Regions from separate parts of the Blautia sp. NSJ-140 genome, predicted to be linked through region 1. Evidence: riboswitches for the same ligand, from Rfam matches in the RefSeq annotation. Region 1 holds a riboswitch; the other holds the start of a gene.

Region 1 (3,852 bases):
CCAAAATAAGAAATTCCAAATACACATAAGCATGATACAATAGAGGCATGCTGAAGGAGAAGCTCATATGGCAAAGCAACATGACAAACAATTTAAACTTGATGCAGTCCAGTACTATCAGGATCACAAAGATCTCGGAGTACGTGGATGTGCAGAAAATCTTGGCATCGGATACAGCACATTAACAAAATGGCTGAAAGACTTCCGGGAATCAGGTGATATTCCTGTTCGTGGTTCTGGTAATTATGCATCTGATGAGCAGAAGGAAATTACCCGTCTCAGACGTGAATTACGTGATGCCCAAGAAGCACTTGATGTGTTAAAAAAAGCAATCAACATTCTGGGAAAATGACGGAAGCCATTTATCTTGAAGTGTCTGAGAAGACGGAAGCTGCCCAAAAGGCTGGACGCCGGGTTTCCGTCTCCGGAATGTTGAAATTTTTAGGTGTCTCTCGCTCAGGATATCTTGCATGGCTCCATCACATACCTTCTGATACAGAAAAACGTCGTGAAGCTGTAAAAGCAAAAATACAGGATATTTATGATGATTCCAAGCAGAACTACGGTGCTCCGAAAATCACTGTAGAACTTCGAAAAACTGGTGAAGTCATTTCGGAAAGAACCGTTGGTACATATATGCGCCAAATGGGGATCCGTGCTCAGTGGAGCAAACCATGGACGATCACCACAAAAGATTCCGATTTCAGCACTGAATTACAAAATATCCTTGATGAGCAATTTAATCCTGATCGTCCGAATGCAGTCTTGTGTTCGGATATTACCTACATCTGGACAATAGATGGATTTGTCTATCTGACCAGTGTTATGGATTTATTTTCCAGAAAAATCATAGCCTGGACGCTTTCAGAAACAATGGAAGTATCTTGCGTGATTGATACTATAAACAAAGCCAAAGCTCGCCGAAATATCGATCAACCATTAATTATCCATTCGGATCGTGGCAGCCAATATGTTGCAAAGGAATATAAAAAAGCAACCGAAAATATGCAGCGCAGTTATTCGAAGAAAGCTTTTCCGTGGGATAATGCATGCATTGAATCCTTTCATTCTATTATCAAACGTGAATGGCTCAATCGCTTTAAAATTCGCGACTATAAGCAGGCATACCAGTTGATTTTTGAATATCTGGAAGCTTTCTACAATACGAAACGAATTCATAGCCATTGCAACTATATGTCGCCAAACGAATTCGAACGAGTGTATGAAAGAACGCACACTGAGGCTGAGATTCTGGCAGGTTAAAATGGGGAGAAATTTCTCATTTTAACGTGTACTAAATCTTGACATAGGACCAAAGCAGGTCCTCACCCACTGCTTATTGCTTTTCGCAATCTCCACAGGGGAGTTACTTGATTCGGTTAAAATATATGTAAATTTTCCACCAAAATATTATTGACGTAAGAAAAACCACATGGTATTTTATTTTTGGAAAAAATGAAAATTATTTTAAAGGCAAACCTGTTGAAAGGCAGGGGCGCAAAGCCAGAAGGGACTAAAGTCAGAAAGTTTGACCATGTCAGCCGGTTGCCACTGTTTCCATATCATCATAATATATGGAGAAGATGTTTGAACAGAAGAGATTCCGATACCTTTTATACTATATAGATGTGTGATTTTAAAGAATATAGTAGGGACACTGGCAGATTTTGGCAGATGTCCTTTTTGTATGCAAAAATGGGTAACAAAACTAGCAGGGACAGGTTTTCTGTATACAGATAAAAGCAGGATGAAGAAGGCATAAGACGGAGAGAGGACTTTTATAAAATGAAAAATTATGAAGACAAAATATATTCCTTAGGTGAGACTGTAACGGGGCAGACACAGGCCATGTCACAGGCCGTACAGAAAACACTGGAAAATAATGGCGGGGTAGGTATAATGACAGGATCTTATGACCAAAACCTGTCTATTTTGTCTGTGGATAATCTGCTGTTGCATAGTACAGGATATACATTCGATACTTTCATGGAACAGACAAAAGGCTCATTGAGAAACTTCTTTTATGACGAGGAAGATATACTGGAGCGAGACCGTTTTTTGCAGCTTCACGGAACAGGGGAAGCACAGATCCTTGCAGCAGACGGTACAGTGAATAATGTACGGCTTTGTAAAGAGGATGCGACAGATGAGGCGGGCAGACAGATCTGGGTTATGTCCGTACAGGTCAACTGGGATCATATAAATTTGGCACTGCTCAATGAGGCTATCTGTTCCGGCTTCTGGTATTTTGACTGTGACGAAAACAGTGAGATTGTGAATGCAAACTGGAGTCATGAATTTCGAAAAATGCTTGGCTATCATGACACCCTGGACTTTCCGAATAAACTGGAATCCTGGTCAGGTCTTCTGCATCCACAGGATAAAGAAAGAGTAATGGTGCAGCTTCAGGCGGCAATTAAGGATAAGACGAACCAGATAAAATACCAGGTAGAGTATCGTATGAGAATGAAGGATAATCAATACCAGTGGTTTCGGGCATCGGCAGAAGTAATACGCCGTCTGGATGGTTCTGCCAGCAGGATTGCCGGGATTTTTATTAACATTGATGGGGAGAAAAAAGAAATCATGCAGGCACAAAAATCTGCTGCTTTCCACCGGGCTTTTACGAAAGCAGATTTGTGCGAGTATTATGTGAATCTGGAAGCGAATACTTTTGATACCTTTAAGGTTGAACCGTCCCTGATGACCGTCTTTGAACAGAGTCATACGTGGGATGAATTGATCCGGCATTTTGTGGATTCCTATGTTGTGGAGACAGATAAGAAGGCGGTATCCTCTTTTTACGACCGTGGTTATATTGCAGAAAGGCTGAAGGGGCTGGAAACCGAATTGGCTTTAGAGTGCCGTATCACTCTGAATGGAGAAGAACGATGGGTCCGCAATGTGGTCATACGTGGCGAAATAGAGGATTCAGAATATGCCATGATCTTTCTGCGTGATATCACAGAGACAAAGGTAGAGAGCGCACGGCATCTGCAGATGGCAGCAGATAATGCTTCCATGGAGCAGCTGATCCAGAGCATAGTGCGTCTGGTTGACCGCTTTGTTGTCTGTGATCTGGAAAATGACAGATATGAATTCTACAATCTGAATGGACAGATGATATATAAACCTCTGGGATTTTATCATGATTTTCAGATGCAGGTTCTTGAAAAATATAAGACACTGGAACCATTGGAAGCTATAGATATCCTGATAGCCCCGGATAATATTCGGAAAAAACTGAAAAGTGAAAATGATATTTATAAGTTTGAGTATTGCAGCCTGGATGAAAAGACTTATAAAATCGCTTCTTATATTCCCTTGGAATGGAAGAATGGAAAGCTGGAAAAGGTATTGCTGGCATCCATGAATGTGACACAGGAGAAGAAAGCAGAGATTGAATCCCGTCAGGCACTGAAAGAGGCTTACCGGTCCGCAGAAAATGCAAATCGTGCGAAAACAGAATTCCTTTCCAATATGTCCCATGATATCCGGACACCAATGAATGCGATTGTGGGTCTGACAGCAATCGCAGGAGCAAATGTTGAGAGCCAGGACAGAGTCATTGAATGCCTCGGCAAGATCACAGAATCAAGCCGCCATCTGCTGGGGCTGATCAATGAAGTATTGGATATGGCACGTATTGAAAGTGGAAAAATGACACTGGCACAGGAAGATTTCAATCTGTCAGAGCTGGTAGATAATCTTATTACACTCACGAAACCGGTGCTTGATGAACATAAACATAATTTTGATATACACATCAATCATATTGAACATGAGGCTGTCTGTGGTGACAGCTTGAGAATTCAGCAGGTATTTGTGAATCTGATGAGTAATGCGATCAAG
Region 2 (3,852 bases), on a different contig from region 1:
TAATCAAGACGCACCAGTTTTCCAATATTGTATCCATTCTTTAAGTCCAGCAGAAGTTTACTTGGCATATCAATCCGCATTTTTGTTCCACCTGCTGATATTGCCTGACCATTCTCCTGAATGAATATAAGGGTACTTTCCGATTCTTTTTCCCATGCCTCAAAGAAACTTTTGTTCACATCCGTTTCAAGAGACAGCTCCCTCTCATGAAGTAAAAATTCCTCAACCAACTGCAGCTGGCTGTAGTACCCACTCACTTGAAGATCATAGGTCTGCTGTATCTGTTCAACAACAGCTCCCATACTGCTTTTTCCGTTTTCGCTGATATACTTCTTAGACTTACTTATCAGATACTTGATACAACCTAAGCTTAAAAGAATAATAAGTAGTATAAGCAACAGCCTTGTTATTTTTTTTCTTTTATTTACCGTTTGTTCTATCTCCACTTTTACTGTTCAACCTCTATATAGTCTTCCGGTGCTGACGGCTGCTGTCCTTTTGACATTGCTTCGATCCATGCACTTGATAATGTTGTCTCTTTAAGCTGCTCAATCTCACATTTCGAATTTATTTTTTTCAATACAGACATTGTGGTGTCTGTAAGAAGAATCGAGTATTCCTTTTCTTTGTCTATTTTCTTATCATTAACTGTCAAGTCCTTTAATGAAAATCCACTTTCCTCTTGATTGACGATCATTTTCATACCGGATGCAATTGGTAATTCGTATTTATTGGTTACATAAAAATTCTCATCAGCATCGGCGAGATAATTTTCCACGAGTTCACAAACCTGTTTACCATTGATTTTTGCAACATATAATGCTGTATCTGAACTCTTCGCTGTCATCATGCCAACCCGGCTGCTGGTGCATTCTCCTTTGTACATAGAGGAAGTGAAATAATAATATGGTGCCAGAGCCAGCTGTGCCTCATTTTCTTCTCTGATCGTAGTTAAAATGGAAGATGCTGCATCACGGCCATTTCTATCGTTCAGTGAAATGGAATATTCATTTTCAAAATTCACCGTTGCTTTTTCTTCTGGATCTTTACGATTTATTGCACTACAAAAAGTATCATAAGCCTGTGTTTCATCCATTTCTCCTGACAGTAATCCGTGAACAGCCTCAAGACTTGCATCAAATGATTTTTGAGCGGAATACCGGATATAAACAGCATTATTATTAATTTCCTCTTCCAGTCCAGGCACATCCTGCATCATGGTTGGAACATCTGTATTCAATGAAATAACACCGCTTCCATCCGCAATCAGCTTTTGCCCCTCTTCTGAAATCATACAATCCAGCACATCCAGTGCAGTATCCAGTTTCTCCCGGTCTTTTTCCAGGTTTTTGTTAAATGCAATGTTTAAGGACGGAGTCATGTACACATAGGATTCATCCGATGTCTGTGAAAAGTAAGGAATACGGATCAGATCCGCATCCATCTGTTTCTGCAGCTGCTGCATAACCGTCGGATGTCCATGAAACATTGCTGATTTTCCCTCGACAAACATCTGGGTTCCTGTATTGATGTCAATATTGATATCTTCTTTACCAAAGTGCGAGTCCTTAAGAAACTGACTGGTTTCTGAAAAATACGTTTCCATAATGTATCATCAAACTTTACTTCATCCGCTGCAGTCTCTGCACCGTTTCGCCATTCAATACCATCCAGGCTTGTAAACTCACCGATTGCCGCTGCCTGGATGATTTCATTATTAGACCAGTCTTCACCAATATCCATGGAATACGGTTTTATGCCATTATCATAAAACTGCTGACAAGCCTGTACATATTCCTCATAATTTTCTGGAATCTTTATGCCATACTGATCAAACAGTGTTTTGTTGGCAATGATCGTCTGCGGAATACCACAGATTGGCAGCCACTGGATTTCATCCTCATCATTCTTATAATATTGCACCGCATAAGAATAGTACTTGGAAACAACATCATAAGAAGCAAAATCCATAAGATAAGGCTGTAAGTCCTGTGCATCTGTTCCAGAGAATCGACGTACTGTTATGATATCCGGTAATTCATCATGTTCTTTAAAATAACTGTATAAATCGGTATCATTGTTACCAATAATAAATTCAATATCCTGATCTGGGAACTGTTCATGGATATAGGGTGCAATATTTTTCATCAAACGATTTTCCCATAGATAAACGGTAAGATGATCATCGTTTTTAGATACCTCTTTCTTTGACTGTCCACATCCAGACAAGACAGCAGTTGCTACAAGTACACCTGACACCACTGCTGTCAGACAACTTTTTACCTTTTTCATACTTTTATTTTCCTTATTCTTTCCTGATAAAATCATTATTGTTACGTCTATGAAATAACATCGTTAAAAAAGCACTGTCAGACAGACAGTGCACCTCATTTCATGCAACTGGCTGCCATTTTACAGGCCCTGTAGCTTTGCGTCCCAGACTTTCATCTGGTTTGCCGATTTCCTTATTATAGATATAGCTTTTAAACTTATGCCAAAAAAAACTAATTTTATTATACTTTAACGTTCTACTATGCACAAGAAAAAAATTACCGTTTTAACGTTCAAAAACAAAAAAAGAACAGCCGATACATATACTCGAACTGTTCTCCTACTTTCGAAGTCCATGAAGCATTGACATTACTGTTTCCTGCTCATTTGTATTCAGATTGTTCCATATCCTTAAAACTTCCTCCCGCTCTTCTGTCAGATCTTCCATATACTTCTGATACTCTTCATTACCTTTTCCTTGCTGATAACTGATCCAACTTTCATCTGTCAATTTCATTTCATTCTGCATTTTTAACAAATGTAGCAAGAATTCTCCCACCTCTTCAGGTGGTGAGATGAATTGCACATCTGGGCATATCTGCTCAAAAAATCCCTATAGTACAAAAGAAACACTTGTTCTCCATTCCCTGATGTAGTATACTAAAAAAGAACAATTAGTTCATAAATACATATCAGTCGATAAAAGAAAATGAATGATAAATATAATGGAATTAGACAATAATTCCCATTCAGTATTTCTACTATACTATCACCTGGTGATGGTTATAAAATACAGAAGGTGAGAAGAATGAACCGCGCCGTAAAAATAAGGATCTATCCAAATAAAGAGCAGAAAGTCCAGATAGAGAAAACAATCGGCTGCAGCCGCTTTATCTATAACCAGATGCTCGCGGACAAGATCAGCTATTACCAGAAAGAAAAAAAGATGCTCCGGAACACACCGGCCGGATATAAGAAGGAATATCCCTGGCTGAAGGAGGTAGACTCCCTTGCCCTGGCGAATGTGCAGCTGCATCTGGAAAGTGCGTTCCGGAAGTTCTTCCGGGAACCATCCTGCGGATTTCCACGTTATAAATCAAAGAAGCATACAAGAAATTCGTATACGACCAATGCAGTAAACGGGAATATCCTTTTGCAGGATAGCCATCTGAAGCTTCCGAAGATGGCTGCCATAAAGATAAAACTCCAACGGCAGATTCCGTCAGACTGGAAGCTGAGATCCGTAACTGTGAGCCGTGAGCCATCCGGGAAATATTTTGCAAGTCTTTTGTTCTGCTGTGAGAACCAAACCGTGGAAAAAAGACCGGCAGAGAGATTTCTTGGGATCGATTTTGCCATGCAGGGAATGTGTGTATTTTCTACAGGAGAAAGAGCTGGATATCCTATGTTTTACAGAAAAGCAGAGAAAAAACTTGCAAAGGAACAGAGAAAGCTCTCCCACTGTGAAAAAGGAAGCCGGAACTATCAGAAACAGAAGAAACGGGTAGCTTTATGTCATGAAAAGATAAAGAACCAGAGAAAAGATTTCCAGCATAAGCTCAGCAGGGAGCTTGCTGAAAG

Evidence for each region. A riboswitch is a leader RNA that binds a small molecule or an ion and turns the genes downstream of it on or off. The one in region 1 is predicted to bind cyclic di-GMP.
Region 2: it holds a riboswitch for cyclic di-GMP, as region 1 does, so the genes downstream of both, MUB50_RS09560 (ABC transporter substrate-binding protein) here and MUB50_RS03185 (hybrid sensor histidine kinase/response regulator) in region 1, are expected to answer to the same signal.

Annotation. Positions count from the first base shown of each region.
Region 1 is NZ_JALIFS010000002.1:154,759-158,610, forward strand. It holds gene MUB50_RS03175 (transposase) at 68-352, shown strand; gene MUB50_RS03180 (IS3 family transposase) at 349-1,263, shown strand; cyclic di-GMP riboswitch class I at 1,463-1,553, shown strand; gene MUB50_RS03185 (hybrid sensor histidine kinase/response regulator) at 1,786-3,852, shown strand, end outside.
Region 2 is NZ_JALIFS010000007.1:30,032-33,883, forward strand. It holds gene MUB50_RS09550 (ATP-binding protein) at 1-302, opposite strand, end outside; gene MUB50_RS09555 (5'-nucleotidase C-terminal domain-containing protein) at 449-1,489, opposite strand; gene MUB50_RS09560 (ABC transporter substrate-binding protein) at 1,429-2,292, opposite strand; cyclic di-GMP riboswitch class I at 2,393-2,468, opposite strand; gene MUB50_RS09565 (hypothetical protein) at 2,612-2,788, opposite strand; partial or broken gene MUB50_RS09570 (IS200/IS605 family transposase) at 2,997-3,071, shown strand; gene MUB50_RS09575 (transposase) at 3,080-3,852, shown strand, end outside.